3 regions of the Streptomyces sp. NPDC127117 genome follow, and region 1 is predicted to be linked to each of the others. Evidence: riboswitches for the same ligand, from Rfam matches in the RefSeq annotation. Region 1 holds a riboswitch; each other region holds the start of a gene.
The links. A riboswitch is a leader RNA that binds a small molecule or an ion and turns the genes downstream of it on or off. The one in region 1 is predicted to bind S-adenosylmethionine.
Positions count from the first base shown of each region.

Region 2: linked by a shared signal. The riboswitch ahead of thrC (threonine synthase) and the one ahead of ACFVH0_RS39665 (aminotransferase class V-fold PLP-dependent enzyme) in region 1 are both predicted to bind S-adenosylmethionine.
Region 3: linked by a shared signal. The riboswitch ahead of ACFVH0_RS02750 (hypothetical protein) and the one ahead of ACFVH0_RS39665 (aminotransferase class V-fold PLP-dependent enzyme) in region 1 are both predicted to bind S-adenosylmethionine.

Region 1 covers NZ_JBHXTM010000103.1:14,200-16,458, reverse strand. Annotated here, with positions in the region: gene ACFVH0_RS39665 (aminotransferase class V-fold PLP-dependent enzyme) at 1-924, opposite strand, end outside; SAM riboswitch class IV at 1,102-1,219, opposite strand; gene trpD (anthranilate phosphoribosyltransferase) at 1,305-2,259, opposite strand, start outside.
Region 2 covers NZ_JBHXTM010000005.1:54,378-56,636, forward strand. Annotated here, with positions in the region: gene ACFVH0_RS06465 (trehalose-6-phosphate synthase) at 1-127, opposite strand, end outside; gene ACFVH0_RS06470 (glucosyl-3-phosphoglycerate synthase) at 182-1,132, opposite strand; SAM riboswitch class I at 1,286-1,412, shown strand; gene thrC (threonine synthase) at 1,430-2,259, shown strand, end outside.
Region 3 covers NZ_JBHXTM010000002.1:156,853-159,111, reverse strand. Annotated here, with positions in the region: gene ACFVH0_RS02755 (cytochrome P450) at 1-845, shown strand, start outside; SAM riboswitch class IV at 896-1,005, shown strand; gene ACFVH0_RS02750 (hypothetical protein) at 1,054-1,461, shown strand; gene ACFVH0_RS02745 (DUF4232 domain-containing protein) at 1,469-1,990, opposite strand.

The DNA.
Region 1 (2,259 bases):
GTTGTCGAAGCCCGCCTCGGTGAGCGCCTTGCAGGCGGCGGCGATGGAGTACACGCCGATGACGTTGGGGGAACCGGCCTCGTGGCGGGCGGCGGTGGAGTGCCACTCGACGTCCACCCCGCCGTCGGTGCGACGGGCCACCTTGCGCGAGGCGCCGCCGCCCGCGAGGTAGGGCTCGGCCTCCTGGAGCCAGTCGGCCCGGCCGGCCAGGACGCCCGAGCCGAAGGGCGCGTACAGCTTGTGTCCGGAGAAGGCGACCCAGTCCACGTCCAGCTCGGCGATGTCGACGGGGTGGTGCGGGGCGAGCTGGGCGGCGTCCAGCACGATCCGGGCGCCGTGCGCGTGCGCGGCGGCGGCCAGCTCCTTCACGGGCCACAGCTCGCCGGTGACGTTGGAGGCGCCGGTGACACAGACCAGCGCGGGGCCGTAGGGGTCGCGCTCCGCGAGCGCCCGCTCCAGCGTCTCGACGGCTTGGGCCGGGGTGCGCGGGGCGTTGAGGTAGGTCACCCGGGCGTCGCGCCACGGCAGCAGCGAGGCGTGGTGCTCGGTCTCGTAGACGAAGACCTGGCAGTCGGCCGGGACCACCGCGGCCAGCAGGTTCAGCGAGTCGGTGGTCGAGCGGGTGAAGATCACCTGGTCGCCGGCGCGGCAGCCGAGGAACTCCGCGACGGTGGCGCGGCTGTTCTCGAAGAGGTCCGTGGAGAGCTGCGAGAGGTAACCGGCCCCGCGGTGGACGCTGCCGTAGTACGGGGCGTACGCGGCGACGTCGTCCCAGACCCGCTGGAGGGCGGGGGCGCTGGCGGCGTAGTCGAGCGCGGCGTACGTGACCTCACCGCCCGTGACCAGTGGAACCGTCACATCCTTCCCCAGAACCGGCAGAGGGGCACAAAGCGACTGGTCGGCGGCAGCGGTGAAGACAGACATGGCGAACTCCCGTAAGAGGCAGGCGAATCGCATGCGCCGGCGGATACGCGGCAGCGCAGCGGAAAGAGATGAAGAGGGGTGTGCGGAGGAGGGCCGACGGCCCTATCGCATTCGCGTGCTCACAAGAGGCTCCCTAGGGACCAGGACCCCGGGGGTTGGCATTCACAGATGCCGAGGGGCCCGCGCTTGCCGCAGACCTCGCTGCCTACGGCCTGGTCTTCACCCGGGGCACCCCGCCACGGACGGAGGGTTGCCGGACAGCGGGCCGGGGCCGTAGTCGCTGTCACTCATGACCTGCCCAGCATCTTGCCATACGTACGAAGACGCGCAAGGCGCAGTCCAGGATCCGGACTGCGCCCTGCGCCACATCTGCGCCTGTTTCAGGCGTTGCTGGCCGCCACCCAGCGCTCCAGCGCCCGCGCCGCCGCACCGGAGTCGATGGACTCGGCGGCCTTCGCGATCCCGGCCGCGAGCTGTTCGTTCAGCGTGCCGTCCGTCGGGTCGAGAGCCGTCAGCGCCGCCGCCGAGTTGAGCAGCACGGCGTCCCGCGCGGGCCCCCGCTCGCCGGCCAGCACCCGCCGGGCCACATCGGCGTTGTACGAGGCGTCCGCGCCGCGCAGGGCCTCCACGGGCACCAGCTCCAGGCCGACGTCGCGCGGGTCGAAGGTCTCCTCGCGCACCGCTCCGTCCCGGACCACCCAGACCCGCGAGGTCGCGGTCGTGGTCAGCTCGTCCAGGCCGTCGTCGCCGCGGAAGACCAGCGCCGAATTGCCGCGCTCGGCAAGGACGCCGGCGACGATGGGCGCCATCCTCAGGTCGGCGACACCGACGGCCTGGGAACGCACCTGGGCCGGGTTGGTGAGCGGTCCGAGGATGTTGAACGTGGTCGGCGTGCCGAGCTCCTTGCGGGCCCTGGCCACGTATCGCAGGGCGGGGTGGAACTTCACCGCGAAGCAGAAGGTGATGCCCGCCTCCTCGGCCACCTCGACGACCCGCTGGGCGCTGAGGTCCAGATTGACGCCGAGCTTCTCCAGCACATCGGAGGAACCGCTCGCGGACGAGGAGGCGCGGTTGCCGTGCTTGACGACCTTGGCGCCGGTGCCGGCGATGACGACCGCCGACATGGTGGAGATGTTCACCGTCTTGGCGAGGTCGCCGCCGGTGCCGACGATGTCGACCGTACGGCCGGGTACGTGGATGGTGTTGGCATGCTCGTACATCGCCCGCACCAGGCCGGAGACCTCGTCGATCGTCTCGCCCTTGGCGCGCAGGGCGACCGCGAATCCGGCGATCTGCACATCGCTCGCCTCACCGCGCATGATGCGGTCCATCGCC
Region 2 (2,259 bases), on a different contig from region 1:
TCGCGTCGAGCGAGCCGTCCTCTGTCAGGGTGTACGAGACCGGGCCGCGGTTGGACGCGACGAGGACCTGGGCACCGGACCGGACGCCGGACCGGGCAGCGGGCTGGGCATCGTGCTCGGAGACCATGTTGCGGAATCTAGCCCGATCACGAACCGCCCAAACGTGCGAAGTCAGGCCACGTCAGGCCGCGCGGCGCGAAACGTACTCCTCGATCTCGCACATCGGGGGACGCTCCTCGGTGTCCACGGCATGGGTGCGCGGTACGAAGCCGTTCTCGCCGCGTTCGAACTGGGTGAGGACCGGGCGGATCAGGTGGCCGCGGGAGAGCCGCAGCTGGGCGGTGCGGTAGATCGCCGCCGCCATCCGGCCGAGCGCCTGCCCGTCCTGGTGCCGGTGCTTGCGCACCCCCACGTCGACCTGGGCCAGCGCGTCCAGCCCCACCGTGTGCAGCGCGTCGACCAGCAGGCCCAGCTCCACGCCGTACCCGACGGGGAAGGGCAGCCGTTCGAGCAGCGAGCGGCGCACGGCGTACTCGCCGCCCAGCGGCTGGACGAAACCGGCCAGCTGCGGCCAGTGCAGATTGAGCAGCGGACGGGCCACGAGTTCGGTCACCCGGCCGCCCTGCCCCGCCGCGTCACCGAAGGGGCGGTCGTACATCGCCTTCACGAACTGCACGTCCGGGTCGGTCAGCAGCGGGCCGACGATGCCGGAGACGAAGTCCGCCGAGAAGTCCTTCAGATCGGCGTCGACGAAGCAGACGATGTCGCCCCCGGTGACCAGGAGCGAACGCCACAGCACCTCGCCCTTGCCGGGTACGGCCCGTATCCGGGGGAGTATCGCGTCGCGGTGCACCACCCGGGCGCCGGCCTCCCGGGCCACCTCCGCGGTGGCGTCGGTGGAACCGGAATCGATCACCACGAGTTCGTCGACCAGGCGGACCTTCTCCATCAGCTCGCGCCGGATCGTCGCGACGATCTCGCCGACCGTCGCCTCCTCGTTCAGCGCGGGCAGTACGACACTGACGCTCCCGCGGCCCGCCTCCGCGGCCCTGGCGGCCAGCAGGCGGTCCATCGGACGGTCGGCGGCCGACCAGGAACGCCTGGCCAGCCAGCATTCGACCTCTTCCAGCACGGTCGATACTCCCTGTATGTGATCCATCTCGCGGTTCGGACGACTATCTCAACAGTCCGGTGCTTCGGTTACAGTCTTGAACAACGCGGACGACCATCGCATGCCGGGGTCCGTCCGCCGATAAATGCCCGGATCGAAGATCCGGTGCCACAGCGCTCATCCAGAGGGACTGAGGGAACGGCCCGTTGAAGTCCCGGCAACCCTCCCGCCGACCGCGAGGTCAGGTGGGGAAGGTGCCAATTCCGTCTCGTGGCGAAACGCGCCGCGAGGAAGATGAGGAGAAAGGGCCTCGCCACCATGGCTGCGCAGACCGTTGCAGTAAGCACCAATTCTTCCGCCGATGTCCGATCCGTCGACCTCGGCCCCGCCTCGGGCCTTTCCTGCCGCGAGTGCGGCGAGCGATTCGAACTCGGCCCCATTTTCGCCTGCGCGTCCTGTTTCGGGCCGCTCGAAGTCGCGTACGACCTGCCGAGCGGCTCGCCCGAAGAGCTGAAGAAGCGCATCGAGGCCGGCCCGGCCAACATCTGGCGCTACGCGCCGCTGCTGCCGGTCCCCGCCGATGTCGCCGAGAAGCCCAACCTGAACCCCGGCTGGACCAAGCTCGTCCAGGCCGACAACCTCGCCCGCGAACTCGGCGTCGAGCAGGGCAAGCTGTTCGTCAAGGACGACTCCGGCAACCCCACGCACTCCTTCAAGGACCGGGTCGTCGCCCAGGCCATCGAGGCCGCCCGCGCCTTCGGCTTCACCACCCTCTCCTGCTCCTCCACCGGCAACCTCGCCGGTGCCGTCGGCGCCGCCGCCGCCCGTGCCGGCTTCCGCTCCTGCGTGTTCATCCCGCACGACCTGGAGCAGGGCAAGGTCGTCATGGCCGCGGTGTACGGCGGTGAACTGGTCGGCATCGAGGGCAACTACGACGACGTCAACCGCTTCTGCTCCGAGCTCATCGGCGACCCGCTCGGCGAGGGCTGGGGCTTCGTCAACGTCAACCTGCGTCCCTACTACGGCGAGGGCTCCAAGACCCTGGCGTACGAGATCTGCGAGCAGCTCGGCTGGCGGCTCCCGGACCAGCTGGTCATCCCGATCGCGTCCGGCTCGCAGTTCACCAAGATCGACAAGGGGCTCCAGGA
Region 3 (2,259 bases), on a different contig from region 1:
CGCTCGACGAACAGAGCCGCAGGAGCGAGAACGGCGTGGTCGACCTCAAGTCCGTGTTCGCCCAGCCGCTGCCGATGCGCGTCGTCGGCATGCTGATGGGGGTGGACGAGGCCGAGCACCCCATGCTGATGAAGCGGTACAAGGCGTTCTTCTCCATGCTCACCCCGCAGGAGGAACGCCTGGCGCTGCTGGCCGAGTTGGACGTGTTCTACGCCGCTCTCGTACGCGAGAGGACGGCGCGCCCGACCGACGACCTCACCAGCGCGCTCATCCTGGCCGAGGAAGGCGGCGCACCGCTCACCGAGGAAGAGGTGGTGGGCAACCTCAAGGCCATGGTGGCCGCCGGGCACGAGACCACCATCGGGCTGATCCTCAACGCCGTACGGGCCCTGCTCACCCACCCCGACCAGCTCCGACGCGTCCTCGACGGCCAGATCCCGTGGGAGACGGTGATCGAGGAGACCCTGCGCTGGGACACCCCCACCACCCATCTGCTGATGCGGTTCGCCACCCAGGACATCCAGGTGGGCGACGAGGTGATCGCGAAGGGCGAGGGAGTGGTGATCTCCTATCGCGCCATCGGCCGTGACATCGAGCAGCACGGGGCGGACGCCGACGCCTTCGACATCGCCCGGCCGGCTCCGATCCGCCACATGACCTTCGGCCACGGCCCGCACATCTGCCCCGGAGCGGCGCTCTCCCGCGTGGAGGCGGGCATCGCCCTGCCGGCACTCTTCGCGCGCTTCCCCGCGCTGCGGGCGGCCGTCCCGGACACGGAGGTCCGCAAGCTGCCGGTGATGACACAGAACGACATGGAGGCCTTCCCCGTACTGCTGCACGGCTGAGCACCTGACCACCCGTCGGGCACCGCCGTCCGTGGGATACAGTTCTCGCAGGTCATGAGTTCCAGTGCACAGCCCCGGCTAACTGGACGGCATCCCGCTCCGCTGCGGGTGCTCCGGGTGACGACCGGCCCCGTGCGCAGCGCGCGGGGAACAGCGGACCGTCGGGGCAGAGCACCTGGGGTCCAGGATCCCGGGAAGGCGAAGCACCATGCTCCCCCACCTCGTCCGGAACGACGGCTGCACCAGCTACGGCCCCGGCCACCACGTCCACTGGATCCACACCAAGAAGTGCCACCAGGAGCCCGGCCAGGCCATGGAGCTGCTGCTCACCTCCGGTGACATCGGCGCCGACGGCTGGTTCGCACTGCGCCCCGCCTTCGACCATGCCGAGGAGCTGCCGAAGGTGTGGACGCACGCCCCGGCGGCACTCACCGAACTGCTCACGGTCCACCGCGGACGGGTGTTCTGGCTGCCGCGGTGGCACGCCCTGAAGCTGGTGGACTCCACGGGCCGGGCCACGGCCCTGGTCAATGCGGGTTTCGAGGGCGGCACGCCGTGCGCGACGACCGCCCCCGACCCACGGCGGACGGTCGGCGGCACAAGCTACGGACTGTAGCCGCACATCACCCCAGCGCGTCCGCCAGCGCGCTGTCCGCCGCCGCCTGTGACTCCTGCCAGCGGGTGGTCAGCGGCACCCACACATGGATCCCCTGCGGCATGCCCACGGCGGCCGCGCGGAAGGCGACGCCCAGGTGGGAGGGGTCCGCCGCCACCGAGATGCTGCCGACGACGTGGCCCTCGGCGGCCGCCGGGTCCGCGGTCCGCACGGCGGCGTACGCCCGCTCGCCCGGGGACAGCTCGTAGGGGCCGCTCCCGGCGGGCGGGACGGCCTCGGCGGAGCCGTCGAGGCCCCGGAAGGTGATCGTGGGGATCCGGTCCACCACGCAGGCCCGGCCGCCGTTGTTGACGACGTCGATCCGGGCCGCGTTCCGCTGTCCGCCGGGTGCTGCGTGCACCGAGAGGGACTTCTCCTGGCAGGTCGCGAGGCGGCTCGCGGTGCCGTTCGTCGCGGACGCCGTGGTGCCGGTCAGTGGCAGGGTGGCCGCGACGGCGAGTGCGGCGGTGAGAGCGGAGCGAAGACGCATGGTGTTTCTCCCGTTGGATCGACAGCCTGCGGATAGCGGCCGGACGGCCCGTCGGCGGGTGCGGCCGACATGGACAGTGTGAACCGTATGACCTGACCTCCGCGACAGATCGGACATATCGGTTCGGCATATCCGGCGGCGGGACGGGGCGGTGGAGCCGAGCGGCCGGCGTGCGGTGTGCGCCAGGGAGGCGGACGAGGCCCTGCGCCGGCCGGGCCTGCTGGAACCGCCCTTCAGCCTCCTCGGCCGGGGACCGGGCCGGCACGGAG